DNA from 2 places in the Brevibacillus agri genome. Region 2 is predicted to be linked to the other one. Evidence: riboswitches for the same ligand, from Rfam matches in the RefSeq annotation. Region 2 holds a riboswitch; the other holds the start of a gene.
The links. A riboswitch is a leader RNA that binds a small molecule or an ion and turns the genes downstream of it on or off. The one in region 2 is predicted to bind cobalamin.
Positions count from the first base shown of each region.

Region 1 (4,201 bases), 2.2 Mb from region 2:
GGCCAGTCAGGCAATTGAGATTGTTTCGGCGGCTCAAAACGCCCTGCCGCGCATTGCCGAGCTGACGGACAAAGGAGCCGATTTGGCCGATCAACTGAATCGGTTTTTTGCAACCCATGACGGCGCATGGGACACAATCGCGCCGCTGATTAAGCAAAATCTCCTGCTGGCCCAGCAAGCTGCCGATGCGCTTGCGCAGCTTACAGACAGGCTTTTGCAGCTCAATCCGGAGCGCTTGCCGACAGCAGAAGAGGTTCATGCCGTCCAGGACAGGCTGTCCCGAGTCGTGCGCGTGCTGGAACATACCGCAGCGCTGGCCGACAAGCTGAACGGCTACATCCCCGGACAGCCGCTGGACCGTTTGTCAGAGCGGCTGCACGGGCTCGAGGACAGGATGAATCGGCAAATCGAAATTCTCGGCACGATTGCAGACGCGCTGGAAAACGGGAAAAAGCCAGCGCGAGACTTGGTCGAGAGCCTGAACGAACTGTCGAAAAACACGAGCGCGGAACTGGGCGATATTCTCGGGCGCTACGATAGCGAAATCGTTCCGAAAATCGAGGAAGGCATTGAAAAGCTGAAGACGATCACGGGAACGTCCGCCGAGCTTTTGCACAAAGCGCAGGAAAAGCTCCCGGATATCGAGACGATTCTCAAGGAAACGAAGGCAGGTCTGGAGCTTGGCCTGGCAGAGCTGAAACGAATCGAGCAGGAGCTGCCGCAAATTCAGGCGCGGGTTCACGAGTTGGCGCAAACGCTGCAAGCGAAGTCGGACGCTTTTGCCAAAGCGATTCGCACGGCGGCTCCGTTCTTGAAGGAAAACTTGCCAGCCATCGGGCAAAAGCTCGACCAGGCGGCGGCATTCATTCGCAACGATTTGCCGCAGGCGGAAGCGGAACTTGTGAAGCTGGCTGATTTTGTGCGCAACAAGCTGCCGGAGGTGGAGAACGGCGTCCACAGAGTGGCGGCGCTGGTTCGCGACGATTTGCCCAAGCTGGAGAGCGCGATTTCGCAGGCGGCAGACAAGCTGAGAGAGGTAGAGGCGAACAACAACTTCGCCGATCTCGCCAAGCTTTTGCGCGGGGATATTCAAAAAGAGAGCGAATTTCTCGCCAGCCCGGTGCAGATCAAGGAAAACCGCAAATACCCGATCCCGAACTACGGCTCGGCGATGTCTCCGTTTTACGGCGTCCTGTCGCTATGGGTCGGGGCCACGCTGCTGATTTCCCTGCTCAAGCCGGATGCGGAAAATCCGGATGGCCGCTACAAGCCGTACCAGCTTTATTTGGGCCGCTTGGGCACGTTTGTGACGATCGGTCTGCTTCAGGCATTGTGCATTACGCTTGGAGACATTTACATTCTGGAAGCTTATGTTGCGGATAAAGTCCCGTTTGTGCTTTTCGCGATGCTCGTCAGCATGGTATTCGTCACGATCACGTACACGCTGCTGTCCGTATTCGGCAACGTGGGCAAAGGCATCGCGATCATTTTCATGGTGTTCCAGTTTTCCAGCTCGGGCGGGACGTTCCCGATCAGCATGACCGCTCCCTTTTTCCAGGCATTGAATCCGTTCATGCCGTTCACCTACGCGATCAGCTTGCTGCGGGAGGGCGTAGGCGGGGTGCTTTGGGAGACGGCGATCCGGGATATTCTCTTTCTGTTCGGTTTCATCGGAATCAGCCTGTTCATCGCGCTTGCCTTGAAGCGTCCGTTGAGCGGTCTGATTCAAAAATCGATGGAGAATGCCAAGAAGACAAAAATTATCGGGTAAGCCATCAGTAACCAGCCAATCATCGTTATTGGCTGGTTTTTTCGTGTGCGTTCAATCGGGTTACCCAATTTTTAGGAAAGAATCCAATTGTTAATTTTCTGAATCGGTGGTATATTCGAGACAAACTAAATACGTGTACAAACAGGTGCAGATAAATTCACCATCTTTTATCTGCTTAAAAGGGAAGTTCGGTTAGAATCCGACGCTGTCCCGCAACTGTAATTGGGAGCGATTCGAAGATGCCACTGTTTTCGCCAGCCGAAAATGGGAAGGTTCGAAAAGCGATGAACATAAGCCAGGAGACCTGCCTGTTTGAGCACAACATCAATACCTACGAGGATAGGGGGTGTTAAGTGCGAAATGGATAGGCGTGTTTTTGATTTGGACAATCAGCATGCTTATTTGAGTATTCATTCGCCTCTTAACAACTTCTGCGGAAGTTGTTTTTTTGTGCGGATTTTCAGGAGGGTACGTGACGGATGAGCGATTTTTTGTTTGGAACGGTTGAGTATTTTACCAACGATTTTCAGGCGTGCATTATGAACAACTTGACGATAGAGAACCCGAGCGTTATCAAGGCGCATTACTCGAAATTAAAAGACGAGGTCATCAGGCGATCAGACAGTCCAGCGGATCAAGAAAAGCTTTTGCAAAATCTCGACAAGGCTTATCAACGTCTAAAGATCAACCTATTTGGGGCGGAGGATGAGGAACATGGGAGTTGAAGAAAAGTTTTTTCCAGGTCTGGAAGGGGTAGTGGCTGCGGAAACGAGCATTTCCTTTCTGGATACGAAGCAAGGAGAAATCGTCATCAAAGGGTACGACTTGATCGAGCTGTCCAAAGCGTACCGTTACCTGGATATCGTCCATCTTTTGCTGGAGGAAGCGCTGCCGAACGAGGAACAAAAGCGGGCGGTAGAAGAGAAGCTGAAGAGCGAGTACGACATCCCGAGAGAAGTGTTCGACATGCTCAAGCTGCTGCCGGAAAAAACGCATCCGATGGACGGCTTGCGGACGGGGCTGTCGGCGCTGGCCGGCTATGACAGTCACCTCGACAACTGCTCGCCGCAAGCCAACAAGGAGCGGGCCTACAAGCTGCTCGGCAAAGTGCCGAACATCGTCGCCAACAGCTACCGCGTGATTCAAAAAGCCGAGCTGGTGGCACCGTTGCCGGAGCTGTCGTACAGCGCCAATTTTCTCTACATGATTACGGGCAAAATCCCGTCTGCCTTCGAAGAGGCCATCTTCGACCGATCCCTGGTTTTGTACAGCGAGCACGAAATGCCCAATTCGACCTTTACGGCGCGGGTGATCGCCTCCACTTTGTCGGATTTGTACGGGGCATTGACCGGAGCGGTCGCTTCGCTGAAAGGAAACTTGCACGGCGGAGCAAACGAAGCGGTGATGCACATGCTGCTTGAGGCAAGCTCGGTCGAGGAATTTGAGCAATTGCTGGAGTCCAAGCTGGCCAACAAAGAGCGGATTATGGGATTCGGCCACCGCGTGTACATGAAAAAGATCGATCCGCGTGCCCTCATGATGAAGGACGCCTTGAGGCAACTGTGCGACGCCAAAGGAGACGACCTGCTGTATCAGATGTGCGAAGCCGGAGAGAAAATCATGGAGTGCGAGAAGGGCATTTACCCGAATCTCGATTATTACGCCGCTCCGGTGTACTGGATGCTCGGGATTCCGATTCCGCTGTACACCCCGATCTTTTTCAGTGCGAGAACAGTAGGGCTGTGCGCGCATGTGATCGAGCAGCATAAACACAACCGCCTGTTCCGGCCCCGGGTCAACTACATCGGCCAACGCCGCGCGTAAATCCAAAAAGAGAAAGGAATGATTCGCATGCTGAAAATGAATGAACGGACAAAAACAGACCAGTTGCTGGAGGAAATCGCAGACTATGTGCTGACGAAGGAGATTACGAGTGAAGAAGCGTTCCAGACCGCACGCTACGTGCTGCTGGATACGCTCGGATGCGGCATTTTGGCTCTGTCCTATCCGGAGTGCACGAAGCTGCTCGGGCCGATCGTGCCTGAAACCGTCGTTCCGAACGGTTGCCGTGTACCGGGAACCTCGTACGTGCTTGACCCGGTGCGCGGAGCGTTCAATATCGGTTGCATGATCCGTTGGCTCGATTACAACGATACGTGGCTGGCCGCAGAGTGGGGGCATCCGTCGGACAACCTCGGCGGTATTTTGGCAGTAGCCGATTATTTGAGCCGCGTACGCCTGGCAGAAGGAAAAGAACCGCTCGTCGTGCGCGATGTGCTGGAAATGATGGTGAAAGCGCACGAAATCCAGGGTGTGCTCGCTTTGGAAAACAGCCTGAACCGCGTCGGCCTGGATCACGTGCTGTTCGTCAAAATCGCCACAACGGCTGTCGTGACGAAGATGCTGGGCGGCGGCCGGGAAGAAATTATC
Region 1 covers NZ_CP026363.1:672,089-676,289, forward strand. Annotated here, with positions in the region: gene BA6348_RS03570 (YhgE/Pip domain-containing protein) at 1-1,771, shown strand, start outside; cobalamin riboswitch at 1,898-2,097, shown strand; gene BA6348_RS03575 (hypothetical protein) at 2,251-2,496, shown strand; gene mmgD (citrate synthase) at 2,486-3,595, shown strand; gene BA6348_RS03585 (bifunctional 2-methylcitrate dehydratase/aconitate hydratase) at 3,623-4,201, shown strand, end outside.
Region 1: it holds a riboswitch for cobalamin, as region 2 does, so the genes downstream of both, BA6348_RS03575 (hypothetical protein) here and BA6348_RS18985 (ABC transporter substrate-binding protein) in region 2, are expected to answer to the same signal.

Region 2 (4,201 bases):
AATCCGCTGCGCGGCTCGAGCGCCCGATAAATGCTTTTGAGCAGGGTGGACTTTCCGCTGCCATTCGGCCCGATCAGCCCCACAAATTCGCCGGAGCGAACCGTCAGGCTAACGTCGCGCAAAATCGTTTTTTTCTCCAGCTCGACCGAAATGTTCTCCACATGCAGATTCATCGCCCGCTACCTCCGAAAGAATATGAGCTGCGCATCATCAACCAAATAAAGAACGGACCGCCGCACAGCGCCGTGATAATCCCGATCGGCAGCTCTTCCGGCGCAAACGCAAGCCGGGCGATCACGTCCGCCCAGATCAGGAAAATGGCCCCGAACAAGGCGCTGACAGGCAGGACGCGACGATGGTCCGAGCCGACGATGACGCGAACGATATGCGGCATCATCAAGCCGACAAAGCCGATAGACCCGCTGATCGAGACGATGACGCCCGTCAAAAGCGCGGTAATGACCAGCAGCAGCTTGCGAAATTGCACCGTATTGACGCCCAGCGTCCCCGCCGCTTCTTCGCCCATCAGCATCGCATTGAGCGAACGGTATTGCGTCAACAGGACAATCAGACAGATGACGACGATCAGCGTCGGTATGGTCAAATACTCCCACTTCCCTCCGGCCAGACTGCCGCTCATCCAGAACAGGACAGAGCGGATGCCGTGCTCGTTGGGCGCGGAAAAAATAATCAGGCTGGTGATCGCAGACAGGATGGCGGAAATCGCGATGCCGGCCATGAGCAGACGCACCGTCGAGTTTTGCCCGCCGATGCGGGACAAGGTAAAAATAAGCAGGATCGAGACGAGCGATCCGGTGAAAGCACCGAAAGAAAGCGCGAATTGTCCGTACATGCTGAATGCTCCGAACAAAATGACCAGCGTCGCTCCGGCCGATGCGCCCGAGGAGACTCCCAATATGTACGGATCTGCGAGGGAGTTGCGAACCAGAGACTGGATCGCCACCCCCACAACAGACAGGCCGGCCCCGACGACAGCCCCCAGCAGGACGCGGGGAAACCGAATGTCCCAGATAATGGTCTGTTCTCCTTTTGACCAATCCACTTCCACCCATTGATTGACCAGCGGGAGATTCGCCAAGGCAATTTTCCATACCGTCGCTGGTTTGATTTCCACCGAGCCGAGTGTCACCGCAAACGTAATCGAGACGACAAGCCCGATCAGCAGGGCAACGATGATGAAGGGCATCTTGATCTTGTGCAGGGCCGTTCCCTCCTTGTCTAAGCAGCCGTTTCTTATTTGAATGTATCCGGGTGCAGACCTTCCGCGAGAATTTTCAGCGCGATCGGTGCGCGTACCCCTTCGGACGCTGCGGACAATGGCAGCACGATCAGACGTTTGTTCTGGATCGCTGGCACGTCAGCCAGTTCCTTTTTGGACAACAGGAAGTTTTGTTTTTGCTCGATCGTCTTGTCGCCGTAGTCGACCACGACGATGACGTCTGGCTTGCGGTTCACGACTTCTTCCCAGCTTACGGTCGCCCAGCCTTTTTGAATGTCGTCGAACACGTTTTTGCCGCCTGCCGCTTTAATCAGAGAAGTCATGTAGTTGTTGGCAGCGGTCAGCGGCTGGTCTTCTCCGCTGTCGTACACGAACACGTTCAGCGGCTTGTCCACCGTGCCGATTTTGCTCACGGTTTGCTCGATTTCCGCTTTCATTTTGCCAATCAGTTCGTTCGCCTTGTCTTCTACGCGGAAAATGCGGCCGATGTTTCGAATATCGGCGAACACGTCGTCAATCGTCGGACCCGGCTTGTTCGAGGACTCTTGCAGGTACGATTTGATTCCCGCCTTTTCCAAGTCCTCCATCGAGCCTACGCCTTTGTCGCCAAATGCGCTTTTCCAGCCTGCGTAGACGAAGTCAGGGTTTGCGGCCAAAAGCACTTCTTTGGTCGGATACTTGTCAGACAGGACTGGTACCTTGTCGTAGTCGGCTTTCAGCTCAGGCAAAATGTGATCGTCCAGGTACGCGGTTCCGACCATTTTGTCAGCCAGCCCCAGCGCGAGCATGACTTCGGTTACGTGCTGGTTCATTGTCACAGCGCGTTTTGGCGCTTCCGGGTACGTCATCTCGATCCCGTTGGTCACAATCGTGACGGGCTTGTTGTCAGCAGCAGGCTGGGCCGTTTGCTCCGAGCCAGCATTCGCCACCGTGGATTCGGTCGTAGCAGGTGCTGCCGAGCTGCATGCGGACAAAAGCAGCATAATCGCTGCCAGCGCTGCCATCCAGAAACCGTGGAAGGCTTTTTTTCTCTTACGGATTGTACTCATCTGGTAACCCCTCTTCTTTTGTTGTTGGCATGATGAAAATGAAGCGTTATGTAAATCGTAATGATTACGAATTACACCTTTACTATACAGAGAGCCTGCTTGTTTGGCAACACAGGAAATGCATCACCCCTTTCACAGCCTCGACCGCCACGGCGATGTTCATAGAAAAAAGCACCCCCCAGTTTCCAATCGGGAGGTGCTTGACATACGTAGACATGCCTATAGATTCGGCGTTGCCAATGACGCCTGTTCCTAGTCTGCTTCCACATCTGTCCCATCCTCGTGGGTCGATTGTAAATCATCTCATGGCAGGTCTCCTGGCTTACGAATCATCATCCCCAGCGCCCTTCCCATTTTTCGTCGCGCGAAAAACAGTGGCTTTTTTGCTGGACACTCCTCGTTACAGTGGCGGGACCGCGCCGGATTTTCACCGGACTTCCCTATTAAGCTGGCGGAACCAAACGATTCCGGGCAGCACCATCAGATTCATATAAAATTGTGAGTTTGAAGCCTTATCCGATCACCGTCAGTTTTTTCGGGAACTTGCTCAACACTTCTACGCCTGTTTCGGTTACGAGCACATCGTCCTCGATGCGCACGCCGCCTGCTCCCGGCAAGTACACCCCTGGTTCAATGGTGAACACCATGCCTGGGCGCAGCGTTTCCTGATTTTGCCCATGCACGGACGGATATTCGTGCACATCCATGCCGAGGCCGTGCCCCAGACGGTGAATGAAGTAATCGCCGTAGCCTTTTGCGGCAATGACGTCGCGAGCGGTCTGGTCGAGATGGGCAAACGTCACCCCTGGACGAACTTCGGCAATCGCCGCCTCGTTCGCTGCCAGCACCGTTTCGTAAATATCGCGCAGTTGCTCGCTGATCTGGCCGACAGCAAACGTACGGGTAATATCGGAAACGTAGCCGTCCGCTGCTACCCCGATGTCAAACAGGAGCAAATCGCCTTCCTGCACTTTGCGCGAACCAGGCGTTCCGTGCGGCAATGCCGATTTTTCCCCCGCCAAAACCATCGTGGAAAAAGACGGGCCGTCCGCTCCCAGACGCTTCATCTGGTATTCCAGCTCCGCGACGATTTCCATTTCGGTCTGGCCGATTTTGAATGTTTTCAACGTCTCGCCGAGTGTATCTTCAATCAGTTGGACAGCCTTTTGCAAACGAGCCACTTCGTCTGCCGATTTAATCAGGCGCATTTCGCGCAGCGGCTCTTCCACATCCGCGTAGCTCTCTGCACAGATGACTTGTCCCAGCGCCTCGTAACGCTCTACGGTCATGTGGCTTTTTTCGATGCCCAGCTTCTTCAGGTTCGCTGGCAACACTTGCTTGAGAAGCTCGTAAGGATTCTCAATATCCGTATGCGTATGAATCGTCTGAACAGTCGAAGCCGCTGCTGCCGCTTCGCGGTCAAGGGCGGGAACGATCAGGGATGGCTCGCCCTGGGCTGGAATAACCAGACCCATAAAGCGTTCATGCGGATCGGTAAAAAAGCCGGTCAAATAGTAAACGTGCTTGGGAGAGGTGATGACTACCGCGTCGAGCTCTTGTTTGGTCAAAAATTCGTGCAGTTTCGAAATGCGCTCCAAATACACCTGCGTCACCTTCGCTTTCGACAAGATTCTTCCTCGAGAATACCATTTCCCTGTCCAAAAAAGAAGAGCGGAACGGAAAATTCTCTCTTGAAACGGACACCATATGCTAGGGGTGAATAACCAACATGGAACCAACCATCGTACAACTGGACAGCCACCGCATCGCCTGCCACCTGTCAGGGCGCGGCACGCCACTCGTGTGCATTCACGCCCCGTGCATCGGCTCTGTCAACTTCGACTATCAAGAGCCGCTTGCGGATGTTTGCCAACTCGTCGTGCCAGACCTCCCGGGGCATGGCGACAGCTCC
Region 2 covers NZ_CP026363.1:3,857,634-3,861,834, forward strand. Annotated here, with positions in the region: gene BA6348_RS18975 (heme ABC transporter ATP-binding protein) at 1-173, opposite strand, end outside; gene BA6348_RS18980 (FecCD family ABC transporter permease) at 170-1,207, opposite strand; gene BA6348_RS18985 (ABC transporter substrate-binding protein) at 1,255-2,289, opposite strand; cobalamin riboswitch at 2,580-2,786, opposite strand; gene BA6348_RS18990 (M24 family metallopeptidase) at 2,802-3,893, opposite strand; gene BA6348_RS18995 (alpha/beta fold hydrolase) at 4,019-4,201, shown strand, end outside.